DNA from 3 places in the Hafnia alvei genome. Region 2 is predicted to be linked to each of the others. Evidence: predicted binding sites of a transcription regulator. Region 2 holds the regulator's gene; each other region holds the start of a gene.
What was found. The regulator PhoB, encoded in region 2, activates phosphate uptake and scavenging genes when phosphate is short. The targets are predictions, from matches to a motif close to CTGTCATAAAACTGNCNNAT.

Region 1: glpT (glycerol-3-phosphate transporter) is a predicted target of PhoB. The motif match lies at 4,723-4,742, and genes of this name have one in related genera.
Region 3: phoA (alkaline phosphatase) is a predicted target of PhoB. The motif match lies at 4,135-4,154, and genes of this name have one in related genera.

The regions. Positions count from the first base shown of each region.
Region 1 covers NZ_OZ061315.1:4,272,905-4,282,793, reverse strand. The annotation lists gene selA (L-seryl-tRNA(Sec) selenium transferase) at 1-626, opposite strand, end outside; gene AB3Y96_RS19920 (glutathione S-transferase) at 698-1,309, opposite strand; gene AB3Y96_RS19915 (DUF1471 domain-containing protein) at 1,428-1,706, opposite strand; gene glpQ (glycerophosphodiester phosphodiesterase) at 2,001-3,077, opposite strand; gene glpT (glycerol-3-phosphate transporter) at 3,154-4,509, opposite strand; gene glpA (anaerobic glycerol-3-phosphate dehydrogenase subunit A) at 4,957-6,612, shown strand; gene glpB (glycerol-3-phosphate dehydrogenase subunit GlpB) at 6,602-7,873, shown strand; gene glpC (anaerobic glycerol-3-phosphate dehydrogenase subunit GlpC) at 7,870-9,069, shown strand; gene treB (PTS trehalose transporter subunit IIBC) at 9,869-9,889, shown strand, end outside.
Region 2 covers NZ_OZ061315.1:3,393,127-3,403,015, forward strand. The annotation lists gene AB3Y96_RS16120 (sel1 repeat family protein) at 1-241, shown strand, start outside; gene AB3Y96_RS16125 (hypothetical protein) at 555-638, shown strand; gene AB3Y96_RS16130 (hypothetical protein) at 658-1,002, shown strand; partial or broken gene AB3Y96_RS16135 (RHS repeat-associated core domain-containing protein) at 1,168-1,829, shown strand; gene AB3Y96_RS16140 (hypothetical protein) at 1,839-2,180, shown strand; gene AB3Y96_RS16145 (hypothetical protein) at 2,541-2,813, shown strand; gene AB3Y96_RS16150 (Imm58 family immunity protein) at 3,048-3,377, shown strand; gene AB3Y96_RS16155 (PstS family phosphate ABC transporter substrate-binding protein) at 3,515-4,468, opposite strand; gene phoR (phosphate regulon sensor histidine kinase PhoR) at 4,468-5,817, opposite strand; gene phoB (phosphate response regulator transcription factor PhoB) at 6,050-6,739, opposite strand; gene sbcD (exonuclease subunit SbcD) at 6,969-8,243, shown strand; gene AB3Y96_RS16175 (SbcC/MukB-like Walker B domain-containing protein) at 8,240-9,889, shown strand, end outside.
Region 3 covers NZ_OZ061315.1:859,302-869,190, reverse strand. The annotation lists gene mutH (DNA mismatch repair endonuclease MutH) at 1-604, shown strand, start outside; gene AB3Y96_RS04130 (TerC family protein) at 705-1,421, shown strand; gene AB3Y96_RS04125 (polysaccharide biosynthesis protein) at 1,473-2,309, opposite strand; gene phoA (alkaline phosphatase) at 2,639-4,093, opposite strand; gene AB3Y96_RS04115 (NADP(H)-dependent aldo-keto reductase) at 4,352-5,392, shown strand; gene lplT (lysophospholipid transporter LplT) at 5,438-6,646, opposite strand; gene aas (bifunctional acyl-ACP--phospholipid O-acyltransferase/long-chain-fatty-acid--ACP ligase) at 6,643-8,811, opposite strand; gene galR (HTH-type transcriptional regulator GalR) at 9,792-9,889, shown strand, end outside.

The DNA.
Region 1 (9,889 bases), 880 kb from region 2:
TTGAGGTGAGTTCGGTTGGTGGTACCTACTTCGGTGAGTTCGCATCCGGCCTGCAGCATGACGTCGGGAATACGAAATGCGCCGCCAATCTCAACCAGCTCGCCGCGTGAAACGATAACCTGCTTCTGGCTCGCCAGCGCGGCCAGCATTAGCAGCACCGCAGCCGCATTGTTGTTAACGATACAGGCATCTTCCGCGCCGGTTAATTCGCACAGGCGGTCAGCGATCGCGCGATCGCGATGGCCACGGCCTGCGCCGTCGAGATCGTATTCCAGCGTTACGGAGTGACGCATTGCCATGACGCTGGCGTCGATAGCCTGCTCTGCTAGCAGGGCACGGCCTAAGTTGGTATGTAATACGGTTCCCGTCAGATTAAAGACCTGCTGGAGTGCGTCTTTTTGGCTGAGCGAAAGCTGATGATCGACTGCAAGAGCCCAGTTTTCACACCATGCGGGAAGCTGTTTCTGCACGCGAATACTGTCTCGCGCCTGCTGTTGCAGACTGCGCAAGGTTTGGGTGACAAGCTGTGCGCCATAGTTTTCCAACAAAGGTTGAAAGGTTTCGTCGCGTAACAGCGTATCGACGGAGGGGAGCTGGCTATAAAGAGTCTGGCTGTCTGCGGACATGGTGATCTCACGCCTTTATCATCGTAATAATGAATATGATAAAGGCTGAGAGCCCAAGAATACAGCGAGTATCAGGTTACCGGTGGTTCTGTGCGGGTAAAGCTCTCACGTTGGAACAAACGTTCCGCCAGTTTAACCAGCTCAGGGCGCTCCAAACTCCAGTTCGGCGCGACCCGACGAAAGTTGAGATAGCCAAGACAGCACCCGGTGGCAATATCTGCCAGCGTCATCTGTGCACCGTTGAGCCACTTACCTTCTTTCGCGTGTTGTTCTAAAGCGTCTAAGCCGCGATCGATTTTGCCGCGCTGGCGCACAATCCAATCGCTATTCTGTTTGTCGGCTGGGCGCATCATTTCCTGAACCAGCAGAACTGCGGCGTCGCAGATGCCGTCAGAAAGCGCTTCTAACTGGCGTACACGCAGCGCCTGTTGGCGATCTTCTGGTACGAATTTTGGCGTGGCGTCTAACAGATCGATGTATTCGGCAACGATGGGGGAGTCATAAAAGATTTCACCGTCGGCGGCGACGAGCGCGGGAATTTTCCCTAGTGGGTTATAGTGTGGGACATGGCTGGTGCTTTCCCATGGAATGTCGTTAACAAATTCAAATGTCAGCCCTTTTTCCAACAACATAACAAATATTTTGCGCACGTAGGGGCTGGTATAGCTGCCAATGAGTTTCATAGTCCCTGTCCTTATCCACTAACGAGTTTATAAAAGGATACTGGGATGAGTATGGCAGAAACGTTACGGTAGGGAAGTGAGAACCGACCACGGAATAGTGGCCGGTGGTGCGAATAATTTACTTCTTCTTGTAAATTTCGGCGGTGCCGCGGGCAATATCCCCCATGCCTTCGGTGCCAACGGAGGTAATGCGATAAGCGTCAGCGTCTTTCTCTTCGGCTTTTTTCTCCAGCTTTTTCACGATGTCATCCATGGTGCCGTCACGCACTTCTGCGCTGACGTCGCCGATTTTGGTGTACTTCTCCATATCGGAATGTTTGATTTCATCAGCCGCGTTAGAAAATGCAGAGAAAGAGAGCAGAGAGGCACCGGCAATAGCAAGTAGGTATTTGTTCATATCTTTATCCTCGATTTTATTTGTGAGTTACCAGCTTTAACGACAAAGCCAGTGGTTCATCCTTCAAACGATGGATCTACGACGTATTACAGCATGGAATATAGGGACGTGGGCGTAGGGTAACCGCTTCAATCCTGAACTCAGTTTTTGAAAACCCTAAAGGCGATGATTAAAAAAATTAATCTGATGGTTTTTAATTGCCCTTCAAGCTTAGTGGATATTTTCAGGATTGATAGTGATAAAAGGAAAACGATGTTTATGCAGGGGGCGAAAGCCCCCTGTGAAAGGTAAATATTATTTATGTTGTCCCTGTTTCTCAAGGAACTGAACGCCCTTGTCTGGGAAGTCAGTGAATACGCCGTCAACGCCCGCTTTGTTGTAGATCAGATCGTAAAGCTGATCGCCGTTGCTAACGTAACTCGGCAAGGCGTCAACGCGAATGGTATAAGGATGCACCACCATTTTCGCGGCGTGAGCATCGGTCACCATCGCCGTGAGCTTTGGATTAGCTTGGGTGGCATCTTTACCCACCAGCATATGGTAATCCGGTCCAATGCCGTCAGCATATTGCGCAATCTGCTTCATCGCACCCGGTTTAAACATCCAGTCGTAGTCGTAGTTCACCCATGTGCCGTCTGGTTTTTTCTCATAGGTTTCATTCCAGTCGGTATAGGCAATCAGCTGAACCAGTTTGAGATCCATACCCATCTTAGGTTCTAACTCGGTTTTGATGCGCTTAAGCTCGTTTGGATCGAAACATTGCAGATAAACATTGTCGTTCTTGCCGGTGTAGCCGTATTGCTTCAGCACCTGCAGCACTTTGGTGGAGATGTCTTTGCCTTCTTGCTGGTGGAACCAAGGCGCTTTTATCTCTGGGTAAATCCCGATATTTTTGCCCGTTGAATGGTTAAGCCCTTGGACAAATTCGATCTCTTCTTCAAAGGTGTGGATGCGGAAATCAGACTTGCCCATCGGGAAACGGCCTGGATAGCTTTGCACGCGCTTGCCGTCTTTGATGTCAAAACCTTCGGTGAATTTCAGCGATTTGATTTCATCAAGAGTGAAATCAATCGCGTAGTAACGCCCATCTTTACGTGCGCGGTCGGGGAAGCGGTCGGCAACATCGGTCACGCGATCCAAATAGTGGTCATGGAGAACGACTAATTTGTCGTCCTTGGTCATCACCAAATCCTGCTCGAGAAAATCTGCGCCTTGGGCATAAGCCATGGCCTTAGAAGGCAGGGAATGTTCAGGCAAATAGCCGCTCGCGCCACGGTGCGCAATAACCACTTTATCGGCGGCCTGTGCGCTCATCGCCAGCGTGCCGCTTAATAGCAATCCTGCCATGATGGTGTTTAGTCGTAGGGTCATAGAGGTTTTCCTTATTTTTATAAAAAAGGCCGTGGCGCAGGAAGCAACGACACGGCCTAGTGAAACTTTTTAAAGATTAGTTTCCGCGGTTTGCCGCGATTTCTTCGTGATGTTTTTTCTCGTTGATCATCACGACTAACAGCAGGATAACGGCGAGGATGCTACCGCCAATCATCACCATAAAGCCGCCGTCCCAGCCGAAGAAGTCAACGGTGTAACCCACGATGGCGCTCGCTGCAACCGAACCACCCAGATAACCGAACAGACCGGTAAAGCCCGCTGCGGTACCCGCTGCTTTTTTCGGTGCCAGCTCTAAGGCGTGCAGGCCGATGAGCATCACTGGGCCGTAAATCAGGAAGCCGATGATAATCATACAAGCCATATCGACGCCTGGATTGCCCGCTGGGTTCATCCAGTAAACGATGGTGGCGATGGTGACCAGAACCATGAAGAACACGCCGGTGGCACCACGGTTTCCGCGGAACACTTTATCCGACATCCAGCCACACAGCAGCGTGCCTGGGATACCCGCATATTCATACAGGAAGTAAGCCCAAGAGGATTTATCCAGCGCGAAGTGTTTCACTTCTTTCAGATAGGTTGGAGACCAATCCAGAATGCCGTAGCGCAGCAGATAAACAAACACGTTAGCGATAGCGATGTACCACAGCAGTTTGTTCGGCAGCACGTACTGCATGAAGATTTGCTTAGCGGTCAGCTCTTCTTCGGCTTTCTCAGAGTAATCATCCGGGTAGTCGTTTTTGTACTCTTCAATCGGTGGCAAACCACAAGACTGCGGAGTATCGCGCATCAGGCCGAAGGCAATCAGAGCAACAACAATGGCTGCGATGGCTGGCATATACAGCGCAGCGTGCCAGTCGTTAAACCACGCCATCCCCAACAGGAACAGCAGTGGAGGCAGGCCGCCGCCGACGTTATGCGCACAGTTCCACACGGAAACGATGCTGCCACGCTCTTTCTGTGACCACCAGTGAACCATGGTACGGCCACATGGAGGCCATCCCATTCCTTGGAACCAACCACACAGGAACAGCAGAACGAACATCACTGCAATGCTGGAGGTTGCCCATGGCACAAAGCCCATAAAGAGCATCACGGCGGCGGCCAGAATCAGGCCGGCAGGTAAGAACACGCGTGGGTTCGAACGGTCAGAGACGGAACCCATAATGAACTTCGAGAAGCCGTACGCGATTGAAATCCCTGAAAGGGCAAAGCCTAGATCGCCACGAGAGAAACCTTGTTCGATAAGGTACGGCATTGCTAGCGTAAAGTTTTTACGCACCAGATAGTAGGCGGCGTATCCGAAGAAGATCCCCATGAAGATCTGCCAACGTAAACGACGATAGGTCGGATCGACCTGTGCGTCTGGCAAGCGCTTCGCGTGCGCCGCGGGTTTAAAAATACTTAACATGTAGATATGCCTCCGATGGCTTTCTCTTCTTTATATGTATCCTGAACCGATTCCCCAGTGAGCCCGGTTAAGGTTTGCTGTGTGCCAACAAAAAAATAGAACAGCAATGGTGTTTTCTTACGCTATTTTCCGTTTAGTGGTGGTCATTCCATTTTCTTTTTCGAGCGTAGAGTATTCAAACGCGCATTTCGTTACTGTGAGAGATCGCGCAAATTGTTACAGTTTTATGAATGCGATGCTGATTTTGAGCGGTTAGTTAATTTTTTGAAACCAAAAATCATATGTATCTAGTGATAATGATCACAAAAATGGTGAAATACGCGCTAATCACTTTCGTTTTGTGCGCGTATTTGCTCCTTATCAAACAATTTCTGTGTGGGTTATGTCTTAATAAGCACAATTATTTATCAGTACATTCATTGTTGTGAATAAGGTCGGGAGCCACACATGCTACAAAGCCCAGCGACACAAGAAACTGATGTCATCATCATCGGGGGCGGTGCGACCGGTGCAGGGATTGCACGTGACTGCGCACGCCGCGGCCTGCGTTGTATTTTATTAGAGCGTCACGACATTGCGACTGGCGCAACGGGACGCAATCACGGCCTTTTGCACAGCGGTGCGCGTTATGCGGTAACCGACGGCGAATCCGCGCGTGAATGTATTGAAGAAAACAAAATTCTTAAGCGCATTGCCCGTCACTGCGTTGAACGCTCAGATGGCCTGTTTATCACGCTTCCTGAAGATGATTTGGGTTTTCAATCTGGTTTTATCGAAGCCTGCCAGAAGGCGGGCATTGATGCTCAGGCCATTGATCCTAAAGAGGCGCTGCGCCTTGAGCCAGCGGCCAACCCCGCTCTGATTGGCGCGGTACGCGTGCCCGATGGTACCGTCGACCCATTCCGCCTCACCGCCGCCAATATGTTGGATGCGCGCGAGCATGGCGCACAGGTGCTGACCTATCATGAAGTGAGCGGATTATTACGCCATGGCGATCGCATTACCGGCGTGCGCGTAATCGACCATAAATCGCGTGAAAGTTATGAGATTCATGCGCAAATCGTGGTGAATGCCGCAGGGATCTGGGGCCAGCATATTGCTGAGTATGCCGATTTGCGGGTACGTATGTTCCCAGCCAAAGGCGCGCTGTTGATCCTTGGTCATCGCATCAACAATATGGTGATCAACCGCTGCCGCAAGCCAGCCGATGCCGATATTTTGGTTCCGGGCGATACCATTTCGCTTATTGGCACCACCTCAACGCACATTGATTACGATCAGATCGACAACATGATCGTGACGCCGGAAGAAGTCGATATCTTGATCCGCGAGGGCGAGAAGCTTTCGCCTAAATTGGCGAGAACGCGAATTTTGCGCGCCTATGCGGGCGTGCGCCCGTTGGTTGCCAGCGATGACGACCCAAGCGGACGTAACGTGAGCCGTGGCATTGTGCTGCTGGATCATGCGGTTCGTGATGGTCTAGAAGGTTTTATCACGATCACCGGCGGCAAGCTGATGACCTATCGCCTGATGGCGGAGTGGGCCACGGATAAAGTCTGCGAGAAACTCGGTATTACAACTGCGTGTACCACGGCGACTGAAGCACTGCCGGGATCGCAACATTCAGCTGAAGAGACGCTGCGTAAGGTGATTTCGTTACCTGCCACGATCCGAGGTTCGGCGGTTTATCGCCATGGCGATCGCGCCGATCGTATGCTGGCCGGCGATCGTCTTAGCAACAGTTTGGTATGTGAATGTGAAGCCGTAACCGCTGGGGAAGTGCGCTATGCGGTTGATTCTCTGACGGTGAATAATCTGGTGGATTTACGCCGACGTACCCGTGTCGGCATGGGCACCTGTCAGGGCGAGCTTTGCGCCTGCCGCGCCGCGGGTCTGCTTAATCGTTTTAAAGTTACCACGCCGAAGCAATCTATCGATCAGCTCTCTCATTTCCTTAATGAACGTTGGAAAGGCGTGCGTCCAATAGCGTGGGGCGACGCGCTGCGCGAAAGCGAATTTACGGCTTGGGTTTATCAAGGTTTATGCGGCATGGAAGCACCCGCGCTGAATCAGGACGTTCAGGAGAATGACAATGAAATTTGACACGGTAATGATTGGCGGCGGTTTAGCAGGGCTATTGTGCGGTATTCGATTAGCCGAGGCTGGGCAAAAATGCGCCATTGTAAGTTCGGGTCAAAGCGCGCTGCATTTTTCTTCTGGTTCGCTGGATTTGTTATGCCATCTGCCCGACGGCAGCGCAGTTGAGCAACCGCTAGCCGCGTTGGCCTCTCTGGCGGCTCAGGCGCCGCAGCATCCTTATAGCTTAATGGGCCATGATGCGGTGGTGCGTTATGCGGCTGAATCTGAACGTTTACTGGAGCGCAGCGGGCTGGCATTGGTTGGAAGCTGCCAACAAAACCATTTACGTGTTACGCCGTTGGGAACGCGCAGAGCAACGTGGCTGAGCCCAAACGAAGTGCCGGTGAGCGCATTGGAGCAGCCGCTGCCGTGGGAACGCGTGCTGGTTGCCGGTATTGAAGGGTTCCTCGATTTTCAGCCGCATTTGGTAGCGAATTCGTTAGCCGAGCAGGGCGTGGAAACCAAAATTGCGGAGCTCACGCTGCCCGCGTTAGATCGTTTACGCAATAACCCAAGTGAATTCCGCGCGGTGAATATAGCGCGAGTGCTGGATTTGCCTGAAAACCAACAGCTGTTGATTGACGAACTTAACCGCCTTGCCCAGCAGGTGGATGCCATCATCATGCCTGCCTGCGTGGGTATGGAACAAGCTGATGCATTAGAACATTTACGTTCGCGGGTAAGGGTGCCGCTATTGCTACTGCCAACGCTGCCGCCATCGGTGCTGGGAATGCGTTTGCATCATCTGCTACGCCGTCGTTTTCAGGCGTTGGGCGGGGTGATTATGCCCGGTGATGCGGTGTTAAGAGCCGATCTGGACGAGGGTAAAGAGGCGAGAATTTACACGCGTAATCACACCGATATTCCTTTACGGGCAAAAAATGTGGTTCTGGCGAGCGGCAGTTTCTTCAGCAATGGACTCAAGGCTGATTTCAACGGTGTTACTGAGCCCGTGTTCGGCTTAGACGTTATTAGTGAAAACGAACGTGCTAGCTGGAGCACTGAAAATATGTTCGCGCCTCAGCCGTATTTGCAGTTTGGTGTGAGTACCGATGAGCAGTTGCGCCCAACGATAGGTGGTAAAGCAGTGAGTAATCTACGGGTGATTGGTGCCGTTCTAGGGGGATACGACCCTATTCAGCAAGGCTGTGGTGCAGGAGTATCAATGCTAACGGCGCTGCATGCGGCAGAACATATTTTGGCAAAAGCGGAGGGTGCGCTATGAACCTGCTCGCAGATAACAGCTTCGAAAACTGCATTAAGTGCACGGTGTGCACTACTTATTGTCCGGTGGCGAAGGTTAACCCGAATTATCCAGGGCCAAAGCAGGCGGGGCCAGACGGTGAACGCCTGCGTTTGAAAGATCCTCTGCTTTATGATGATGCATTGAAATACTGTACCAACTGCAAACGCTGTGAGGTTGCTTGTCCGTCAGACGTAAAAATTGGCGATATTATTCAACGAGCTAAAGCGAATTATAGCCAGCATAAACCAACGCTGCGTGATGCGATTCTCAGCCATACCGATCTGATGGGGACGCTATCAACGCCGTTCGCGCCGATTGTGAATATGACCACCGGTCTTAAACCGGTGCGCAAGCTGTTAGACAAAGCACTGAAGATCGACCATCGCCGCGAGTTGCCGAAATATTCGCTGGGGACATTCCGTCACTGGTACAAAAAACAGGCCGCAGAACAGGCTAAGTTCGCCGAACAGGTGGCGTTCTTCCACGGTTGTTTCGTTAACTATAACCATCCGCAGCTCGGCAAAGATTTGGTCAGCGTGTTTAACGCCATGGGTATCGGCGTGCAGCTGTTGAAGCGTGAGAAATGCTGCGGCGTACCACTGATTGCGAATGGATTTATCGAACAGGCGAAAAAGCAGGCTCGCGTTAACGCAGAGTCTTTGACCGATGCCGTGATTGGCAAAGGTATTCCGGTGGTTGCAACCTCCTCAACCTGTGCATTTACCATCCGTGATGAATATCCGCACGTGCTGGATGTGGATACCACACAGGTGCGTGAACACGTTGAGCTGGCAACGCGCTATCTCTATCGATTATTAGACGGTGGGCGTGAGTTAAAGCTGAAATCGACGCCGATGAAGATCGCTTACCACACGCCGTGTCATATGGAAAAAATGGGCTGGACGCCGTATACGCTGGCGCTGCTGCAAATGATCCCCGGCGTGGAGCTGACGGTTCTAGATTCCCAATGCTGTGGTATTGCAGGAACTTATGGTTTCAAGAAAGAGAACTATGAAACATCGCAGGGAATTGGCGCTGGGTTATTCCGCCAGATCGAAGAGAGCGGGGTGGATCTGGTGGTAACGGATTGCGAAACCTGCAAGTGGCAGATTGAGATGTCGACGAGTAAGAAATGCGAGCATCCGATTTCGTTGCTGGCGCGGGCGTTGGGGTAAGGTTTCGCCCGCCAGTCGCTAGTGCTGTATATGTTGGATCAGTGAAAGATTTCGTCCGCCAGTGAGCAAATGTGCTCCCATGAGACCAATGGCGTAGGCGTCCGATGAGAGCCCCGTTGCGCGGGGGCTCTCAACTCGCGCGCTTTTATCCGAGATGCCATCTCCGCGCCGGGTCGGCATGCGCCATCCCTGGCGCCTCCTCCCCTAGTGAAAACATCCTGTTTCCACTGCTCTAACCACCTAAAATTAAACAAGAAACCAGATAGGGTTTTGTCTTTTGTCTTTTCCGGCACGTTGTTCTTCAGCCGAATCGAGGAATGCAGGCTAGGATTCGCCGACTGGACGTCGGCAAAAGAACGACGGAGGCATGGATGCCGATTGTCGTTCGTTCCGTTAAAGCCGGAATGACGAGATGAGGGAACCTGCGAAGCAGGCTGAGGAACGGTGCCAAGCCCGGATGCAAGGCGGCGGCGATTGAGCCGCCTTGCTCGGACGCCAGCACTATGTCTATGTGAAACTCGGTATATTCGGCGTACGAAACCTTTAACTGTTCTAAGAGAGACTGGCGTACGAAATCTTTCACCATAGAAGATAAATCCGCAATTTCTTGCCCTTTATTCTCCTCCCCCTCCCTCCTCCCCCACCACAATTCTTGTGATCAACACCTAGTTTCGGGAACGTTCCCGTTTCATAAAAGAGTCATTGTGACTACGCTTTATGCAACTCAGTTTTTATGGATCGAATGTATGGCGCCGATCCACGTTACTCTGAAATCAGAACGACTCTACAGGTACTCAATATGAGCAAGGTAAAACAAGAT
Region 2 (9,889 bases):
CAATAACATTGATAAACAAATGTTGTACTTAAAGAAATCAGCATATCAAGGGTATGATGTAGCCCAGTACAGTTACGGATATTTCTTATCAGGTGAACTCCCTGAGTACTCGAAATATTATAATCTCAATGAGGCTATTTTTTGGCTGGAGTTAGCAAAAAAAAATGGCAATAATAAAGCAAAACTCGAATTGGAAACACTCGAAAAACAAAAAACTCCCGTTATCATACAAAAAAAGTAAGCTTAGAGATTAAGCATCAGATTACTGTATTTATGGATCGACTAATCAGGGAATTATATTGATAAAGTGAAAATAATAAAACAAGAGGAGTAATGCACAAGTTTTATTAATACGGAGTGTAACTAACATAATCATGAGTAGTTCAATATTATGAATAGTCATTTATTACTCATCAGCACCAAATGCCATTAAGAAATGTGCAAAAAAATATGGTTTCGAGCCAGAACCAAGTAAAAATCTCTCCTGCAAAAGTTCCGGGCTATCAACAACTGATGCAGCTATTGCTACTGGTGCTACAATTGGCGCAGGGTGCATTGTATATAGAGTGATTCGATTTATACCTTCACTTGTGCCACCTCTTTGGTGGTCAATACCTGTAAACGCTGTTACTCCATGAGGAAAATGGAACCTATATGATCAGTGATTTCGATATAGTGAGCTCAATTGATTGGCATGATGGGGTTTTATTGGAAATAAAAACAACGCTCAAAGAATCTCATTTCAACATAACATTATTTACTTATGTTTATAAAAATGAAAATATTAGAGAGAAAATGATAGTAGAATTTTCTGATGTAGATCATTTAGTGTTAGCTATGGATTCTGTTGAGTTAATCGATAATCACAAGTCAGGAAATATAAGCAATGGATATATAAAAAAAATAAAAAACAAAAAGGTATATAAATTTTTTCTTTATCTTTCTGACGGAATGTTAAGCATGTCATTTAAAAACTTACAATTAGTTAAACCATTGGAATGATGAAATAAAAATGCCGGGGAAATTGATTTTTCTTTGGCATTTTTATTATCCTTGACATGTATTCAACGCACTAAATATTCAACCCGTTAGAACTTAACAATCTGCTATATTTGATGAAGTCTCTTCCATAATTTCTGCATCTCGTTAGATGCATAGAGAAAGGCGCTAAGTGAAAAAAACCCGCATCAGCTGCACCAGCCAATCAGAATGCAAGGTCAGCAATACGATGAAGAATCCGGCCTGCACTACAACCGCCATCGCTATTACGATCCGACGATAGGACGATAGGACGATAGGACGATAGGACGATAGGACGATATATTGCTCAGGATCCGATTGGGTTGAGGGGCGGGTTAAACTTTTATGGTTATCCGTTAGATCCTACACAATATATAGATCCATTAGGATTACATACATATATGTGTACCATACCCCTCCACACTCTAGGAGGAACTGGAACTCGTAGTGGCCCTGATATTTGGGGCAATCCATTCTACCATCAATATCTGTGTGTTGATGATGGTCAGGGAGGATATACGTGCGGTGGGCAGGATAGAACTGGGGCAGCAGTTTTACCAGGCAGTAAAGGCAAAGCAACTGATGATACATGGCCAACTGATGGCAATGGTGCTTGCAAAAAAGTTGATGATCGAGACTGTGTCGATGAATGCGTAAAAAATAGAATTAAAAGTAAAAAGAGACCGTGGTATCAGATACCTTTGGGTACTGATTGCCAAGATTGGTCAGATGATGTGCTTGACAGTTGTAAAAAGTCTTGTGATAGACCGTATAATTTACCTATGGGATGGTTTAATAAAATTGGATGATTTAATAAAGTGTTTATTCTAAAAATTTCTTGGGTAAGTATCTCTATTGTTGTTTTGAGCATTACCCTTTATTTTTATGATGGAACTAATAATAGTGATATAGAGATTTTTCTTTCCTACTCTATGCTTGTTCTATCATTCCCATCAGGACTTATAGTTTCAGCTTTTTTGTCTGGCGCTATTTACTTAATAGCGTTAATGGTTGATGGGGATCTCAATGGGCTTGAGGTTAATTATTTTTATCTGGTCATAGAATGGGGTATATTGTTTTTTGTTGGTTATATCCAATGGTTTTATGTTATTCCTATTTTGTATAGAAAACTGCAGAAAAGTAATTCCAGTAATCAATAAAATAATATTCATTGTCAGTTAAATTTTTTCACATATGCAATGTCAATAGGCATCAGCGACGCAGTTGCACTCGAAATTAGTTACATTCGTATGTAAGCATCTGGTGAACTCATATTGACAGAACGATCAAGGCAAGATCATGAATTACATTTTTGTTAAACTTTAAAATATAAAGTCATTAAATACATGTTTTACTAATTGGAGGCATTACCCTCTTCTTATTCTTAGTAAAAATACAGAATCGGGGCTCGCTACTCCAGCCCCAACTCCGCTCTTGCCTGTGCAACATCTGCCGCTAATGCCTTTACCTCCAGCAGGTTCTATACCTATAGAACCGTTTGTGTCTTAAAAGGATCGAATATGAAGTATCCAGATGGTAGTGATGTTTTACTGGGGGATATCGTTACTCTTGGGGGAGGAATAAACGGAGTCGTTGTTTGCAATTTTGAAAACAACGAGTTTGCTAAAGGTTTCGATAAAGATGAGTGGGGAGATTTTAATGTGGGGATAATGGTAGAATCTCCACAAGCTGGACTTGTATATTATTCAGGGGATTGTATTGATTTAACTCTGGTAAATAGATTTGCATCACATTCTTCTCATAAAAAAAGAAGAGCACGAAGCTATAAGTAAAAAAATCACAATATTTATCTGTTACGATAAGGTGGCCGTTACTGGCTTAAGCCTGCAATGAGGACATAATACACCGGTTGAACTGACATGTAGCCAAACGGCTGACCAACAGGTGGCTTATGATTACGCGGTTAGCGTGGCGAATAATAAAGAAAGGGATAAAGATAATTGGAATCCTTTTTCATCTAACCAATGTAGAACATTCTCAAAAAATGCATTCGAGGCAGCACAAAAATGAAATTAACAACTGTTATACTGATAACATCACTAGTAATATTATCAGTACTATGCACAGTTTTAACATATCTATGGATAGACCGCTCTATTACACTCGCATATGTTAATGCAAGTGTAGATTCAGAAGTAAGATCCAGAATTATCATCACTGATCTTATCGAAAGTGAATGGCGTGGGAAAAGTTTAAATGAAGTATATCAAAAACTAAGCACAGAAGTACAAAAGCATCCGGAGAAGAATATCGTGTTGAATAAAACAGAGAAAACAATTGAGTTTGATGAGCTCTCATTCTTTTTTGATAAAAACAGATTAAAAAAAATTGAGTAACCGACAAAGAAACATATATATTTTATTCTTTTAACTAAGCCTTAAATAAAGCCGCGATCGTTTAAGAACTCTCTATCAACTCCTATGAGAATATTTATTGTTGATAGGGAATAGCCGACACACAGAATCGGAGCATGCTACTCCAGCCCCAACTCTGCCCTCGCCTGTGCAACATCTGCCGCTGATAAAGGCATATAGCCGTCTTGTGACACCAGTTTTTGGCCCTGCGCCGACAGCACGCTGTCCATAAAGGCGGCGGTTAGCGGTGACAGAGGTTTTCCCGGTGCTTTGTTCACATAGATATACAGATGACGCACTAGCGGGTAGCGGCCTTGCACAATATTTTCCGCCGTCGGCTCAATCGCTGGGCCGCCAAACTGGCTCACCGCCAACATATGCACACCGCTGGCACGAAAACCGATGCTGGCATAGCCAATGCTATTAAGAGAACCCGCAACCGCCTGCACGACCGATGCCGAACCTGGCAGCTCGTTGACACGTGGGCTGAAATCGCCGTTACACAACACCTGCTGTTTGAAATAACCATAGGTGCCCGACGCCGAGTTGCGCCCATAGAGCGAAATGGCTCGCGACTTCCACTCTCCGCCCAAACCCAGCATTTTCCATTGGGTAATCGGCGTTGAATCACCACAGCGCAGCGTGCTGGAATAGATGCTGTCTAGTTGATTAAAACTGATTTCACGCAGCGGATTATCTTGATGTACCAACACCACTAAAGCATCTAAAGCCACGGGTATGGCTAACGGAGGATAACCATAGTGCTGCTCAAAAGCCGCGATTTCCGCCGCCTTCATAGGGCGACTCATCGGCCCTAGCTGAGCGGCGCCCGCAGCCAGCGCAGTGGGTGCGCTGGACGAACCCGCTGCCTGCAGCTGCACATTCACATTGGGGTTACTCTGCGAAAAGTTATTTGCCCACAGCGCCATCAGGTTCACCATCGTATCCGAACCCGCACTGGACAAATTCCCCGACAGCATCGATTGGCCGATCGCCATCGCGGGTAACGAGATAAAACCACAAACGACGCCAATCAGCGCCGCCTTCCATTGTTTGATTTGACGTCCCTGCATCAGATTTCCTTGCTCGGTAGCCCTTTCTGGCCTTTGTTTTTTTGCGCCACGCTCTCACCTGATAGTGGCACAATGAGATGCGGCGGCAGGGTAAACACGAAGCGCGTGCCCAGGCCAATTTCACTCATGATATTGAGCGTAGCTTCATGATGATTCAACGCATGTTTGACTATCGCTAGCCCCAAGCCGCTGCCGCCGGTTTGGCGCGAACGCGCTTTATCGACCCGATAGAAACGCTCCGTTAAACGCCCCAAATGCTCTGCTGCAATGCCGGGGCCATTATCGCTGACTTCGAACTGCGCACCTTGGGTAGTTTGCTGCCAGCAGACTTCAATTTTGGTGCCGTCCGGCGTGTGGTTAACCGCGTTGTATACCAGATTAGAAACCGCGCTACGCAGCTGATCGTCGTTGCCGAACACTTTCAGCTTATCGTTGATGCGGAAGGTGATTTCATGTCGACCGTTGCTCAACGACAGCGCTTCACGCTCGAGCATATGCAGCATCACGGGCACATCGACAATTTCATTCAGGGCAATCGGCGGAGCCGCTTCGATCTTAGAGAGGGTCAATAGCTGTTTCACCAAGCTGTCCATGCGCTTGGTTTGCTCTTGCATGGTCGCAAGCGCTTTTTGCCGCACCGGAGCCGCCATATCCTCATCGTTCATCATCTCGAGGTAGCCCTGCAACACGGTCAGCGGCGTTCGCAGTTCATGGCTTACGTTGGCAAAGAAGTTACGCCGAGTCCCCTCTAACTGCCGCGTTTGAGTCACATCGCGCGCCACCATCAACAGTTGACCTTCGGCATACGGCATCACCCGAAATTCAACGAAACGGCCATTATTGAGGTGCAGCGTGAGCGGTCGGGCAAAATCTTGCGATTGCAGATAATGCGTGAATTCGGGATAACGCAGAAGATTAAGAATGTGCTGACCATTATCCTCCGGCCAACGAAAACCGAGCAGGTGTTGCGCCAAGCCATTACACCAGAAAATATTGCCTTCTTCGGTCGTCATAATCACCGCATCGGGCAAAGACTCTGCGCCGCTGCGAAAACGTTTAATCAGCAGTGCCAGCTCGCGACGACGGCGTCGATTACGCTGCTGCATCTGATATAAACCATAGAACAACGGCTCCCAGCTTCCTCGCCCTGCGGGTGGGGTCATACTACGGTCGACCCATAGCCAGTGCGAGAGGCGCAGCTGGTTATAGAAATGCCAGCCTAAAAGCGCAGACACCGCAGCCAGCAGAAACCACGGCAAATAGCCGATCAGTAGCCCAAGGATCACCGCCGGAATGCAGCAAAACAGCAGCTCCAGCAACAGTCTTTTCCACGATAGGCGTTCAAGCACGATGTTGGCTCTTTGTTCTTAACAACATAGAAATAATAGACATAGTGATACCCAAAATCAGTGAGGCCCGATTAAGGGTCCCAATGCATAATCATACCGTTTACTTAAGCTCGATTTTAGGGGGAGTACACCGATGGGGTCGTAGCGGCGCAAGCCGCCGGAGCGCCCCGCGGTGTGCTAGACCCGTGTATCTCGATCTTTTAAACAAGCGTCACGGCATATGCATAGCGGGTTAGAAACGCGCCGAAAAACGATAGCCCGTCCCACGTACGGTTTGCACCATTTTATCATGCCCGCTCAGCTCTAGCGCTTTGCGCAGCCGGCGGATATGAACATCCACGGTGCGATCTTCTACATAAACGTTAGTGCCCCAGACATGATTTAGCAACTGCTCGCGGCTATAAACGCGCTCGGGGTGAGTCATGAAAAAATGCAGCAACTTAAACTCAGTGGGCCCCATATCCAACGGGGCTTCATTGGCCATCACGCGATGTGATGTCGGATCGAGGCTCAGCCCCTGCACTTCAATCACCTCTTCCACCGCCATCGGTGAAATACGGCGCATCACAGCTTTAATTCTGGCCACCAGTTCCTTGGGCGAAAAGGGCTTGGTGATGTAATCGTCTGCGCCCACTTCCAAACCGCGCACCCGATCTTCTTCTTCACCGCGAGCGGTCAGCATCATCACAGGAATTTCACGCGTTAACGCCTCGCGCTTCATATGCTTGATGAACTGGATCCCAGAACCGCCCGGCAGCATCCAATCCAGCAGCACTAAATCAGGATAAGGCTCAGAAAGTGAGTTCACCGCGCTGTCATAATCTTCGGCTTCAACCGGTTGGTAGCCGTTTTGCTCTAAAACAAAACACACCATTTCACGAATTGGCGCTTCATCTTCTACTACCAATATGCGTCTGGCCATTGTTAATCCTGCTTAAGTTTGGTTGCGGGCGCCATTATGCGTCAGATTTATGACAGATTTATGAAAAAAAACAATATGCCCAGCATCACTGTAATAAATGGTTTTGTAAACCTAGACCGATTATGGCCTTAGCGCCGGACATGGGTTCACCTCCCCTCGAGATTGCGTATAATCAATTTTATTCTCGGTAGTGACCCACGCTACGCACAGCAAGGACAGCAGAACTCTTATGCGTCTTATCCATACTTCAGACTGGCACCTTGGTCAGCATTTTTATACCAAAAGCCGTAGCGCTGAACATCAGGCCTTTCTGCGCTGGCTCATTGAACAAGCATCGGCGCATCAAGTCGATGCCATTATTGTGGCTGGCGACGTATTTGATACCGGTTCACCGCCGAGCTACGCGCGCGAGCTGTATAACCGCTTCGTGGTGGAATTACAGTCAACGGGCTGCCAGTTGGTGGTGTTAGGTGGCAACCATGACTCGGTAGCCACGCTGAATGAATCTCGCGATTTATTAGCCTGCTTGAACACCCAAGTTATCGCCAGCAGCGCAGGCGATTTACAGCATCAGGTATTGCCGCTCAAACAGCGCAATGGCTCCGTCGGCGCTATTTTGTGCGCGGTGCCATATCTGCGCCCTAGAGATATCCAAATCAGCTTAGCGGGGCAATCTGCCGCAGAAAAACAAAACGCCCTCCAGCAGGCTATCGCTGCGCATTATCAGTCGTTGTACGATCTGGCCGTTGCCGAACGCGACGCCTTAGGCGGAAACCTGCCGATTATTGCCACCGGACATCTCACCACTATCGGTGCCAGCACGTCCGACTCGGTGCGTGATATCTACATTGGCTCACTCGATGCGTTCCCTGCCTCCGCGTTTCCTCCTGCCGATTACATTGCGTTGGGCCATATCCATCGCCCCCAGCGCGTGACCAGCAGCGAGCATATTCGCTACAGTGGCTCGCCGATCCCCCTTAGCTTCGATGAACTAGGCAGTGAGAAAAGCATCTGCTTAGTCGATTTCTCAGGGGCTACGCTGGAAAAAGTGACGCTCATGCCAGTCCCCCAGTTTCAGCCAATGCAGCTCATCAAAGGCAGCATTGAGCAAATCGAGCAACAGCTCGCCGCATTTAAACCCACCACGGCGGATCACGGCGAGAGCGAAAAACCGGTCTGGCTGGATATTGAAATCAACAGCAGCGCCTATTTGAACGATCTCCAACGCAGGATCCAGCAGCAGGCAGAAAACCTTCCCGTTGAGGTGATTTTGCTACGCCGCAGCAAAGAACAACGCTTGAGCGCCCTCACGCGCCAAGACAAAGAAACGCTGAGCGAGCTGAGCGTCAGCGACGTCTTTGAGCGCCGTTTGGCGCAGGAAGAAACCGACGATGAAGCGCTGATCGCACAGCAATCGCGCATTCGAAATCAATTCCATCAGGTGCTGGATGAGCTGGTGTTAGAACAACAGCAAGACGAGACTCGCGTGGAGCATGACGCATGAAAATCCTCAGCCTACGATTAAAAAACATCAACTCGCTCAAGGGCGAATGGAAGATCGATTTCACCCGTGAAGACTTTGCCAATAACGGCTTATTTGCCATCACGGGCCCAACCGGCGCGGGCAAAACGACGCTGCTTGATGCACTCTGTTTAGCGCTGTATCACCAAACGCCGCGTTTGAAAGTGTCACCAACGCAAAATGAACTGATGACACGCGGCACCGCAGAATCACTGGCCGAAGTTGAATTCGAAGTTAAAGGCGTTGGCTATCGCGCTTTCTGGAGCCAGCGCCGTGCCAATAACAAGCCAGATGGCAATTTACAAACGCCAAAAGTAGAGCTCGCGCATATTGCCGATGGTGAAATCATCACCGATAAAATCCAAACCAAGCTGCATAAAATTGCCGATATTACCGGTTTGGATTTTGGCCGTTTCACCAAGTCGATGATGCTGTCACAGGGCCAGTTCGCCGCCTTCCTCAACGCCGATCCGGCCGAGCGAGCTGAATTACTCGAAGAACTCACCGGCACCGAAATTTATGGGCAACTATCCGAACAAATATTCCAGCGTTTCAAACAGGCAAAAATCGATCTAGATACGCTGCATGAACGCGCCGCAGGCGTAGAGCTGCTCAGCGAAGAGGCGTTAAACCAGCTCACCGAGCGTTTATCCCAGTTGCAACGTGAAGAACAGCAGCAAACGTCGTTGCGCCAAACGCTGATGACCGACCTCCATTGGCTGCAAAAAAGCCAAGAGCTCAGCCAAAACCGAGAACAGTGCACTCAGCGCGTTACCGCAGCATCGCAGCAATGGCAAACCGCCCAGCCGGAAATTTTACGCCTTGAACGCAGTGAACCGGCCGAGAAACTGCGCCCATTGTTGCTAACGCTACGCCAGACACGCGCTGATTTAGCATCTGCGACTCAAAACCAGCAACAGCGCGAACAGCAGCGCCAACAGTTGACCTCGCAGATAGCCTCGCTGCAAACCGCGTCATCCCAAGCGCTTCATGCCAAACAGCAACAGCAGCAACAACGTGCTGCAACGGAAACGCTGATTAACCAACAGGTGGTTCCGCTTGATTCACGGCTGGCGCAGATACGCGAAGACCTGTTAATTCAGCAGCAAAAACTCACGCAACTTAGTGAAGAAAAGCGGAAACAGGAAACCGCGCTTAAGCAAAACCGAGAAAAACTGCAGGCCCAGCTGCTGGAAATCAACCAGCTTCAGCAACAGCTAGCTGACACGGCACAACATGCTGAATGGAATAGCCATTTAGGCCGCTGGAAGAGCCAGTTCGAACAATCGGCTGAGTTAAACCAAACCTTAAATGAATTGCGTAAACGCATTACCGATGCAGAAAAGAATATCGCTGCCGAAACAGAAAAGCTCACGGTTCTGCAGCAGGCGGGCTCCCTACTCAGCCAGCGTTTAGCTCAGCAGCAAAAAATCTGCGCTGAAGCTGAATTACAGCATCAGCAGCTCAACCAGAAACACAGTTCAGCGCAGCTAGAAGCACAGCGTGAGAAATTGCACCGTGGGCAGCCTGCGCGCCAAATTCTGATACAAACCAGCCCGCTGTTTGAAAAAGCCTCACAGAGACAAAAACAGCTGCAGTTACAAAATGCGCAACGCACGCAGGAACTG
Region 3 (9,889 bases), 2.5 Mb from region 2:
ATTGGGTGAACTCGCGGCTAGAGCGAACATCGCTATTCCACGCGATTTGAAACGGGATAAGGGTTGGGTTGGCATGCTGTTAGAGTTGTACCTCGGTGCCAGCGCGGGTAGTAAGCCTGAGCAAGACTTCCCCGAGATAGGCGTTGAGCTCAAGACAATCCCCATCGACAGCCGCGGAAAACCATTAGAAACCACCTTCGTTTGCGTGGCTCCTTTAACAGGAAACAGCGGCATAACGTGGGAGTCGAGCCATGTTCGTCACAAACTACAGCGCGTGCTGTGGATCCCTGTCGAAGGCGAACGGCAAATTCCACTGGAACAACGTCGAGTCGGTAGCCCGCTGCTGTGGACGCCCAACGAAGAAGAAAACGAGCAGCTCAAGCGCGATTGGGAAGAATTGATGGATATGATCGTGTTAGGTAAAGTCGAGCGCATTACCGCTCGTCACGGCGAAGTATTACAAATCAGGCCTAAAGCGGCCAATAGCCGCGCGTTAACCGAAGCCACTGGCGAACATGGGGAACCTATACTCACGCTCCCACGCGGTTTTTACCTCAAGAAAAACTTCACCGCAGCCCTGCTCGCACGCCACTTTCTGCTATAACGTAAAACTCACCTCAGCATTTCACTACGTTCATAGGATCCCTGAACGGTCAAGAAAGCGTATAATCTTCGTTTATCGTTTATTTAGGTAGTACTGAGTCATGTTTGAATGGATTGTGGATCCCAATGCCTGGTTAGCGCTCGGCACGCTGACTATTCTAGAAATCGTCCTTGGCATTGATAACATTATTTTCTTATCTCTGGTTGTCGCCAAACTTCCTAAAGCACAGCAAAACAAAGCCCGCCGCATCGGCCTGCTGGCCGCCATGGGGATGCGTTTATGCTTGCTAGCTTCGATTGCGTGGGTTGTGCGCTTAACACACCCGCTCTTTAGCGCGTTCGGTCATGCCGTTTCCACGCGCGACCTGATTTTGCTGTTAGGTGGTTTGTTCCTGATTTATAAGGCGATAAAAGAGATCCACGAGACCATCGAGGGCGGTGGCGAAGACATCACCACCAACGTCCATTCGTTTTTAGGTGCCATCGTGCAAATCATGCTGCTAGATATTATCTTCAGCTTGGATTCGGTGATTACCGCCGTCGGTCTTTCAGATCATCTCTTTATTATGATGGCGGCCGTGGTGATTGCCGTAGGCGTGATGATGTTTGCCGCTCGCCCAATCGGCGAATTTGTGGCCCGCCATCCATCGGTAAAAATGTTGGCGCTATCCTTCCTGATACTGGTTGGCTTTACCCTGATCCTAGAAAGCTTCGGCATACATGTCCCCAAAGGCTACATCTATTTTGCGATGTTCTTCTCGATGACGGTTGAAGCGCTGAACTTGCTGCGTAGCAAAAAAGAACAAAGCAGCGATTAATATCAGATTATTCATACATAAATAAAAAAGGAGAACTCTCGTTCTCCTTTTTTATTTGCCTAATCGGTCACAGTCTTTCTTATCCATTACAAAGATATGTTCGAGCTGGTCAACATGATATACGTACATGATTTTCATATTGTAATGACGAATCCCTTTCTCATTGCAGTGCGCAATAAAGTCATCTTTGGCATGTTTGGCTAAAGTGCTTTCAATCGGCTCATCCGATGGCGGAATAACACGGAAAACAAACACCAGCGTTTTCCCTTCCAGCCTGACCCGACGCAGCTTAAACATACTGTCCGGAGTATCAGCCTGCGGAGTCGCATCCACATAGCGTTTCAGCATTTCGCGACGATATTCAATCCATTGCAACGGATCTTCTTTTTTCTTTTCAATCCAACGAAACGCATATCCGCTGCTCAGTAAAGCCGCCAGTAGAGCAATTAAACACAATAACCCGATAGGCTTGCACCTGCGCTGCGCCAGCCACAGTGGCCTTTCGAGGCCACGATGGAGTTGGGTATTCGCCACGACACCCAATAAAAAGAATAACGAAAACAATGTCGATATAACGAGATTAAACGTCGTGCCATCAATAAATAAATACAATAGCATGGTATGAAAAACAGCAAATAATATCCAACTACATATCATTGGATATTTAAACATACCAAGAAGTAAAAGAAGTGTGACGGGACCATACACCAGACAAGCAATACGATAGGCATTTTCGTGCATGCTTTCTGGATACACCAATACCGTTAGTAAGGTAATAAATACAACACTTGCTGCAGCCATTATCCCGCAAAGCCGATAGAAACGGAGATGTTCCCCGACTTCACTTTCAACAAGGGATTGTTTATCTGCTGGACTATTTTCTTTCATAAGATAACGCGCAACACATACTGCCGATGAAAATACTTATAGCCAAAACATAGCATGCAATAAGGTATTACCGCAGAGTTACTTTATCTAAATACTATCTATTTTTAGGGGAGGCCCCATGAAACTCCCCCCTCCCCACCGTTAAATAGAGATGGCCCCCCATCCTATCTCCGATACTTATCTTTATATAATAAGGATATACCCAAAATAATTCGAGTTACATCGAGGCGGCAAGTGAGCGAATCCCGATGAACTTACTCAAGTCAGTGATTCGGGTGAGTGAGCGCAGCCAACAAAGATACAGCTTGAAGTATGATGGGTATAAACAGTTACTTAATCCCCATCGCATCGCGCATGGTAAAGAACAAATCGGTTTGATCGGTCAGGCCAACGACGTTACCCGCATGTGGCCCATAGGCCGCGACACGTAGCTGAGTGCCGGTATGCTCCTGTGAATCACCTTCAGAATTACCGTAGCTAATCGCCATCACCGCGCCATCTTTGGTGGTTAACGCCTGAGTTAACCCCGGCGCTTTGCTATCAGGTGCAATAATCTGGCTTGAATGGGCATGGTCTGCGGTCACAATCACCAAGGTATTACCGTCTTTGCGCGCAAATTCTAATGCTTTTTGCACCGCTTCATCTAAATCAACGGTTTCACCAAATTGCCCACAGGGGTTGGCAGCATGATCTTGTTTATCGATCGATGCACCTTCCACCTGCAAGAAGAAACCTTTTGGATTCTTATCTAACAACGAAATCGCTTTTTCAGTCATCTGTGCCAGCGTCGGCGTGGAAGCGCTGCGTTCAGGATTAACGCTACAGGTTACCGGCGCGCTATCCAGATTCCCATGATAGGTCGCTTTTGGCCCCTGCCAGCGTACCGGCATATTGCCATCAGAAAAGAGCCCCAGAACTGGTTTTTGCTGGTCTGCGACACTTAGTTTGTTTAGCGCATCTAGATTCGTAACCACCTGATAACCCAGTCCTTCGGCCTGCTGCATCAACGTTTTGTCTTTCCAATCGCCTGAATTTGCCGTTTCAGAGAACGTTTTAGCGCCCCCGCCCAGCGTTACGTCGGCACGGGTTTTTAACAGCTGCTCGGAAATAGAGCCTTCACCGCCATTTTCCAACGCATTCCCCGGACACAGCTCCAGCGTTTTACTTGGACCATAGCATTTACGTGAGGTTACGTGAGATGCCTGTGCCGCTGGCGTGGCATCCTGCAGCTCAGCCGTTGAGACGTTACCCGTGGCTTTTCCCGCCGCTTTCGCCATCTCTAATAAGGTGCGATGAGACTTACCGTTCACGTCCACGCCCAGAGCTCCATTGTAGGTTTTTACACCGGTGCTCCACGCGGTCGCTGATGCCGCTGAATCCGTAACATAGTCGGGTTTATGGGTTTTCTTATCTAAAGAGTAATGCGTGTATTGCCCCGTCAGCGGCAACGCATCGATCCCTTTAAATTGACCGCCAGCGCCTTCGGCATAGTTACGCGCCGAGGTAATCTCAGAATCCCCCATGCCGTCGCCAATCAACAAAATGACATTTTTGGCCGTTTTATTGCTCAAAGAGGCAATTAGCGCAGTGGTTTGATCCTGCGTCATGCGTCGCGCACCACCAAACTGAGTGATATCTCCTTGGGCTGCACGCGCCGTTAAATCGGCTAGTGCCGGATTAGCCGCCTGCGCCGGTGGCATCAACATCATTAGGCTTAACATAGACAACGAAAAAATTTTATTAGAGGCCACTTCACTATCTCCTTGTAAATAAATACTCTGCATATACGCGTCGTGCTTCAAGATGCAGGCAGTATAAGAAGCCTTAGTGAAGGTTTTGTGACGGAGTTGTTCTAGAAATATGACAATGTGGCGTAACCTCGAAATATTGGGGTAGATATATACCCAAAATAATTGGAGTTGGAGTTGCTTCAAGTATGAAGGGTATAGGCCCGCATAATCTTGCTAAAGTAGTAGCAGAAATAAATGAGGATGACGTTCCATCCTCTAAGAACACGTTCCATCTATGAAGGATGCTCAGCTATGCAATATCACCGCATTCCACACAGCTCGCTGGAAGTTAGCGAACTGGGCTTAGGAACCATGACGTTCGGGGAACAAAACAGCGAAGCTGATGCCCACGCTCAACTCGATCTGGCAATTGCCAGCGGAATTAACCTGATTGATACTGCAGAAATGTATCCGGTGCCGCCTCGCCCAGAAACTCAAGGTCTGACCGAGGCCTATATTGGCAGTTGGCTTGCCAAACGAGGCAACCGTGAAAAAATTGTGCTGGCGACCAAAATCACCGGCCCTGTGCGCAACAACGACAGCAGTATTCGTCCTGAACAAGCCCTCGACCGTAAAAATATCCGCGCTGCGCTGGATGCCAGCTTAAAGCGACTCAATACCGACTATATCGATCTTTACCAGCTACATTGGCCACAGCGACCAACCAACTGCTTTGGCCAGCTTGGTTATCGCTATACCGAACAGAAGCCTGCCGTCACTATTCTAGAAACCTTAGAAGCTCTTTCTGAACAAGTTCGTGCGGGTAAAATTCGTTACATCGGGGTTTCTAACGAAACGCCTTGGGGCGTCATGCGCTACCTACAGCTGGCGGAAAAACACGATCTGCCACGTATCGTTTCCATCCAAAATCCCTACAGCTTGCTCAATCGCAGCTTTGAAGTGGGATTAGCTGAAATCAGCCAATATGAAGGCGTTGAGCTGCTGGCCTATTCCTGCTTAGGCTTCGGCACTTTAAGCGGCAAATACCTCAATGGGGCGAAACCCGCGACGGCGCGTAATACGCTGTTTAGCCGCTTCACTCGCTACACCAGCAAACAAACCGAAGGTGCCGTCGCCGAATATGTCGCACTGGCGAAAAAACATGGGTTAGATCCCGCGCAGATGGCATTGGCGTTTGTGCGTCAGCAGCCATTTGTGTCCAGCACCTTGCTGGGCGCAACCACGCTGGAACAGTTGAAGAGTAATATTGAAAGCAGAAATTTGGTGCTAAACGAAGATGTGTTGAAGGCTATTGATGAAATTCATAGCCGGTTTACTTATCCGGCACCGTAAGCGCGAAAACAGCCCTCCCTTTACCGGGAGGGCACTTAAAGCATTTTAAATTCCACGCTTTCTACGCACAACGTCCCATCCCCAGACGCCCGCGATTGCCAAAGCAAAAACAACGCCGAAGCCCACGCCGATACCCACAACCGGGACACCGATTTTTACCACCAGCGAATACAGACCAAGCATCAGCAGCATGGCGGTGTTTTCACCCAGATTCTGTACCGCGATAGCATTACCCGCGCCTACGCTGTGTCTTCCACGCTCTTGCAGCAACGCATTTAGCGGCACCACAAAGAAACCGCCGCAAATCCCTACCAGCACGAGCAACGCATAAGAAACCGATGGGCTACTTTGCATCGCAAACCATGCCACCACGACGCCAATCAAAACGCCCGCAGGCAAACAGCGTTTCACCGTACTGAGCGTCACAAGTTTGGCCGCTGCCGCTGCACCAATCACAATCCCCACCGCAACCATTGCATTCAGCAAGGTTGGCGTGGTGTTATCCGTGATGTTCAGCACCACCGGCACCCACAGCACTAACAGAAAACGCAGCGTAACGCCTGCGCCCCAGAATAGGCTGGTGCCAATTAACGAGAAACGTGCTTCCTGATTGTTCCATAACACCCGACATGCATTGCCGAAGATCGACACCATACGGGCAGGGTTCCATGATTTCGCAGGATGCGCCGCATTCAGCTTCGGGATAAACCAGTTCGCTGCCACCGCCGCGCCATAAACCAATACGCACAGCGCCAATGCCGCGATCACATTGAGATCCGCCATCATGCCGCCAGCCACCGACCCAATGAGGATCGCCGCGATCGTGGAGGCCTCCATCAATCCGTTGGCTTTCACCAACTGATCGCCGCTGGTGATCTCGCCAAGAATGCCGTATTTAGCCGGAGAATATGCCGCAGCACCAATACCCACGAGGGTATATCCCAAGAACGGATTAAAGCCAAAACAGATAACCAACGCGCCCAACAGTTTCAGCGCATTGGCAACCATCATAACTCGCCCTTTGGAGAAGCTGTCGGCAAACTGCCCCACAAACGGGGCTAGAATGATATAAGTCGCCACAAACGCCATCTGTAAAACCGGCTGACTCCAATCAGGATAGAGCTGCTGTTTGATCACCGCGAGGGTGGCAAACAACAGCGCATTATCACCAAACGCCGAGAAAAACTGCGCCAGAATCACCGCCTTCATGCTGCGGTTTAACAACGGCGCTGTCGGACTTACTGCATCACTCATGCTGTTTCTCCGGTTGCTGTCTCTTTGTTCTCGGCCATTTGGCGTAGGGTAACGAAATCAATTTTCCCGCTCCCTAATACCGGCAACGGTTTAAGGAAACGAATATCGCGTGGCACAGCAAGTTCTGGCACACCGCTTTCACGCGCCTGTTTTAACAGGCGGTCACGGCTTAATTCAGCATCGGTCGTAAACAACACCAACGCTTCGCCTTTGCTGCTGTCACTGCGCGATGACGCCGCATGTTCATGATCGGGAGACACTTTTAAGGCCAACTGCTCCACGCTTTCCAGCGATACCATTTCTCCCGCTAACTTAGCGAAGCGCTTAACTCGCCCACGGATAACGCAATAGCCTCTATCATCTAACGTAACTACGTCGCCGGTGTCATACCAACCCGCTTCCATCACGCCGTCAGCATTTTCCGCCTGTGGAACTTCCAGCACGCCTGGATTCTCGACCCGCAGATAGCCTTTCATAATATTTGGCCCGCGCAGCTGCAAACGCCCACCCTGCTCTATGCCGGTCATCTTCATTAAGCGGGCTTCCATCGATGGCAAAATTCGACCAACGCTGCCGACTTTCGTCGACATTGGCACGTTAATCGCCACCACCGGCGCACACTCGGTCACGCCATAGCCTTCCAGAATGCGAATGCCAAATTTGTCCTGCCAAACCTGCGCCGTATGTGGCGATAGCTTCTCAGCGCCAGCCACCACGTAACGCAAGCGAGCAAAATCATAAGGATGAGCAAAACGCGCATAGTTGCCCAAGAACGTCGAGGTGCCAAACAGCACGGTACAGTTACGATCGTAGACCAGCTCCGGCACTACGCGATAATGCAAAGGGCTTGGATAGAGGAAAACGCGGCTGCCGGTCATCAACGGCGTGAACAAACCAACGGTCAAACCAAAGGCATGGAACAACGGTAAAGCCGACATGAAACGGTCTGCGGGCGTGAAGTCAGCCACGGTACGAATTTGCTCAACGTTAGCCATCAGGCTAGCGTGAGAATGCACCACGCCCTTCGGATAACCTTCAGAGCCTGAGGTAAACAGGATCAGCGCGGCGTCATCCGGCTTTTGCGGTAGCATCGCGCGTTCAGGACGCAGCAGATGTTTGATAATCCAAATTTTATCATCGCGCGTTACGGTATCTTTCAGATCTTCCAGATAGACCCAGTTAGCCTCGGTTACCTGCTCAGGCAAATGCGTCAGCTTGCCTTTTTCCAAAAACTGGCGAGACGTTACGATAGTTTTGATGTTGGCAGCCAGCATGGCATTCTTCACGCCGTTCACGCCCGCGGTATAGTTCAACAACGCAGGGACGCGGTTACGCATCGTGGCACCAATAATGGCTGCGGCGGTAACCGTTGCGTTTGGCAACAGCATGCCAACGTGTTCACCTTGCGCGGTGAATCGCTCGAGAATACGGCTCACCCCCAGCGATTTTTTCAATAACGTACGGTAGCTATCTTCTTTAAAAGAGACGTCTTCGATAATAGGTTTGGAAGCACCATAGCGCGTCATCGCCGCCAGCAGGCCTTGATATAACGTATGTTGTGGCTGGGAATCCATGCGCGCCTTCATCATGATGTCATGCAGACGCTCACCGGCTAACAAACGACGGTCGCGCGCACGCGGTGCTTCAGGCATGGCTAAATGCGTTGGCGGCAAAATGTGAATACTAATCTGTGGGAACCAACGGGTCTTGAACAGCCCGCGTAGACGACCAAACGGCGTAAACTCCGCGCCTTCGATTCGAACAGGAATAATCGCCGCGCCTGAACGTGCCGCCACAAACGCGGCTCCGTCATAAATCTTCATCATCGAACCAGTCACGGTGATACGCCCTTCTGGGAAAATCACCACCGGACGCCCCTGCTCAACCATACGGATCAGATGTTTAATCGCCATTGGCTTAGTGGGATCGAGCGCCACAATATCCACATACTTACTGATAAAACGCATATAGCGGCTATCAGCAATCGAGCTATAAACGGCAAACACTGGCCTAATGGGCAAATAAAGCGCCATTAAAACACCGTCTAAAAATGAGACGTGATTGGGGGTAATAAGCAATTTTTCATGCTTGAAGGAGTGCTCAAGACCCGTAATTTTTATGCGGAATATCAAGCGGAAAAAAGCGCGGAAAAAACGGAAAACCATACACATCTCCCTATGTTCAAAGGTTATACGCAATAAGTATTACGTACATTTTCATTGAGCATACTAAAGCCCTGATATTTTTTCAGGAAACAGATGAGAAATAATCATAATTTAAGAATAACTAACAGCCGTCGAGGCGGAGGCGTACAGGAATTTGGGGTAAAAAAAACCTACGCATCTGCGTAGGTCGGTGTAATTTATTGGCTCAGTAGCAAATGCACTGAAAAACCCACCAATCAATACCTCTGGGATGGCTAATGTAGAAGACATTCGGCTGCATCACTATGCATTTATCGCAAGATAACCATTCAAAATGCAACGATATGTAAATTACCTTTCAAACCCGAAACACCTCAGGTCAATGTGAGAAAAACCGTGGGGAAAACCGTGGGGAAAATGTGCAAAGCTGCCAACGCAGCAGTCGCTTCAAATACACCAAATTTCCCCAAAGTATTTGGCGTTGCGGCAAGGCGGCAAGAGAGTGAAGCCCGATGAACTTACATCAATAAGTGATTTGGGTGAACGAACGCTGCCAACGCAGCGGCAGCTTCAAATACACCAAACTTCCCCAAAGTATTTGGCGTTGCGGCAAGGCGGTAAGAGAGTGAAGCCCGATGAGCTTACATCAGTAAGTGATTTGGGTGAACGAACGCTGCCAACGCAGCGGCAGCTTCAAAGACGCAGGGGAAGCAAAAAAAAACCTACGCATCCGCGTAGGTCGGTGTAAACATTGGCTTCAGCCACAAATGTACTGAAATCACACCAATCAATACCTCTGGGATATTTAGGTTAAAACGTCGTTCCATTCGCTGCTAGCTGCGAATCGCAACATTCGTGGGCAAAATGTAACTAGCGGTGTTATTTCTGTCGTTCTGAGACATATCCCTGCAAACCGATATTGCACGGGACTTGCGGCGGCGGGGGTTTTCCGCAACACTGGCGTGTAACCGCTTCCCCTCACTGTATTTTTGGACAATCCCATGGCTACCATAAAGGATGTTGCCAAACTCGCGGGTGTTTCCGTAGCCACGGTTTCTCGCGTTATCAATAATTCACCTAAAGCCAGCGACAGCTCGCG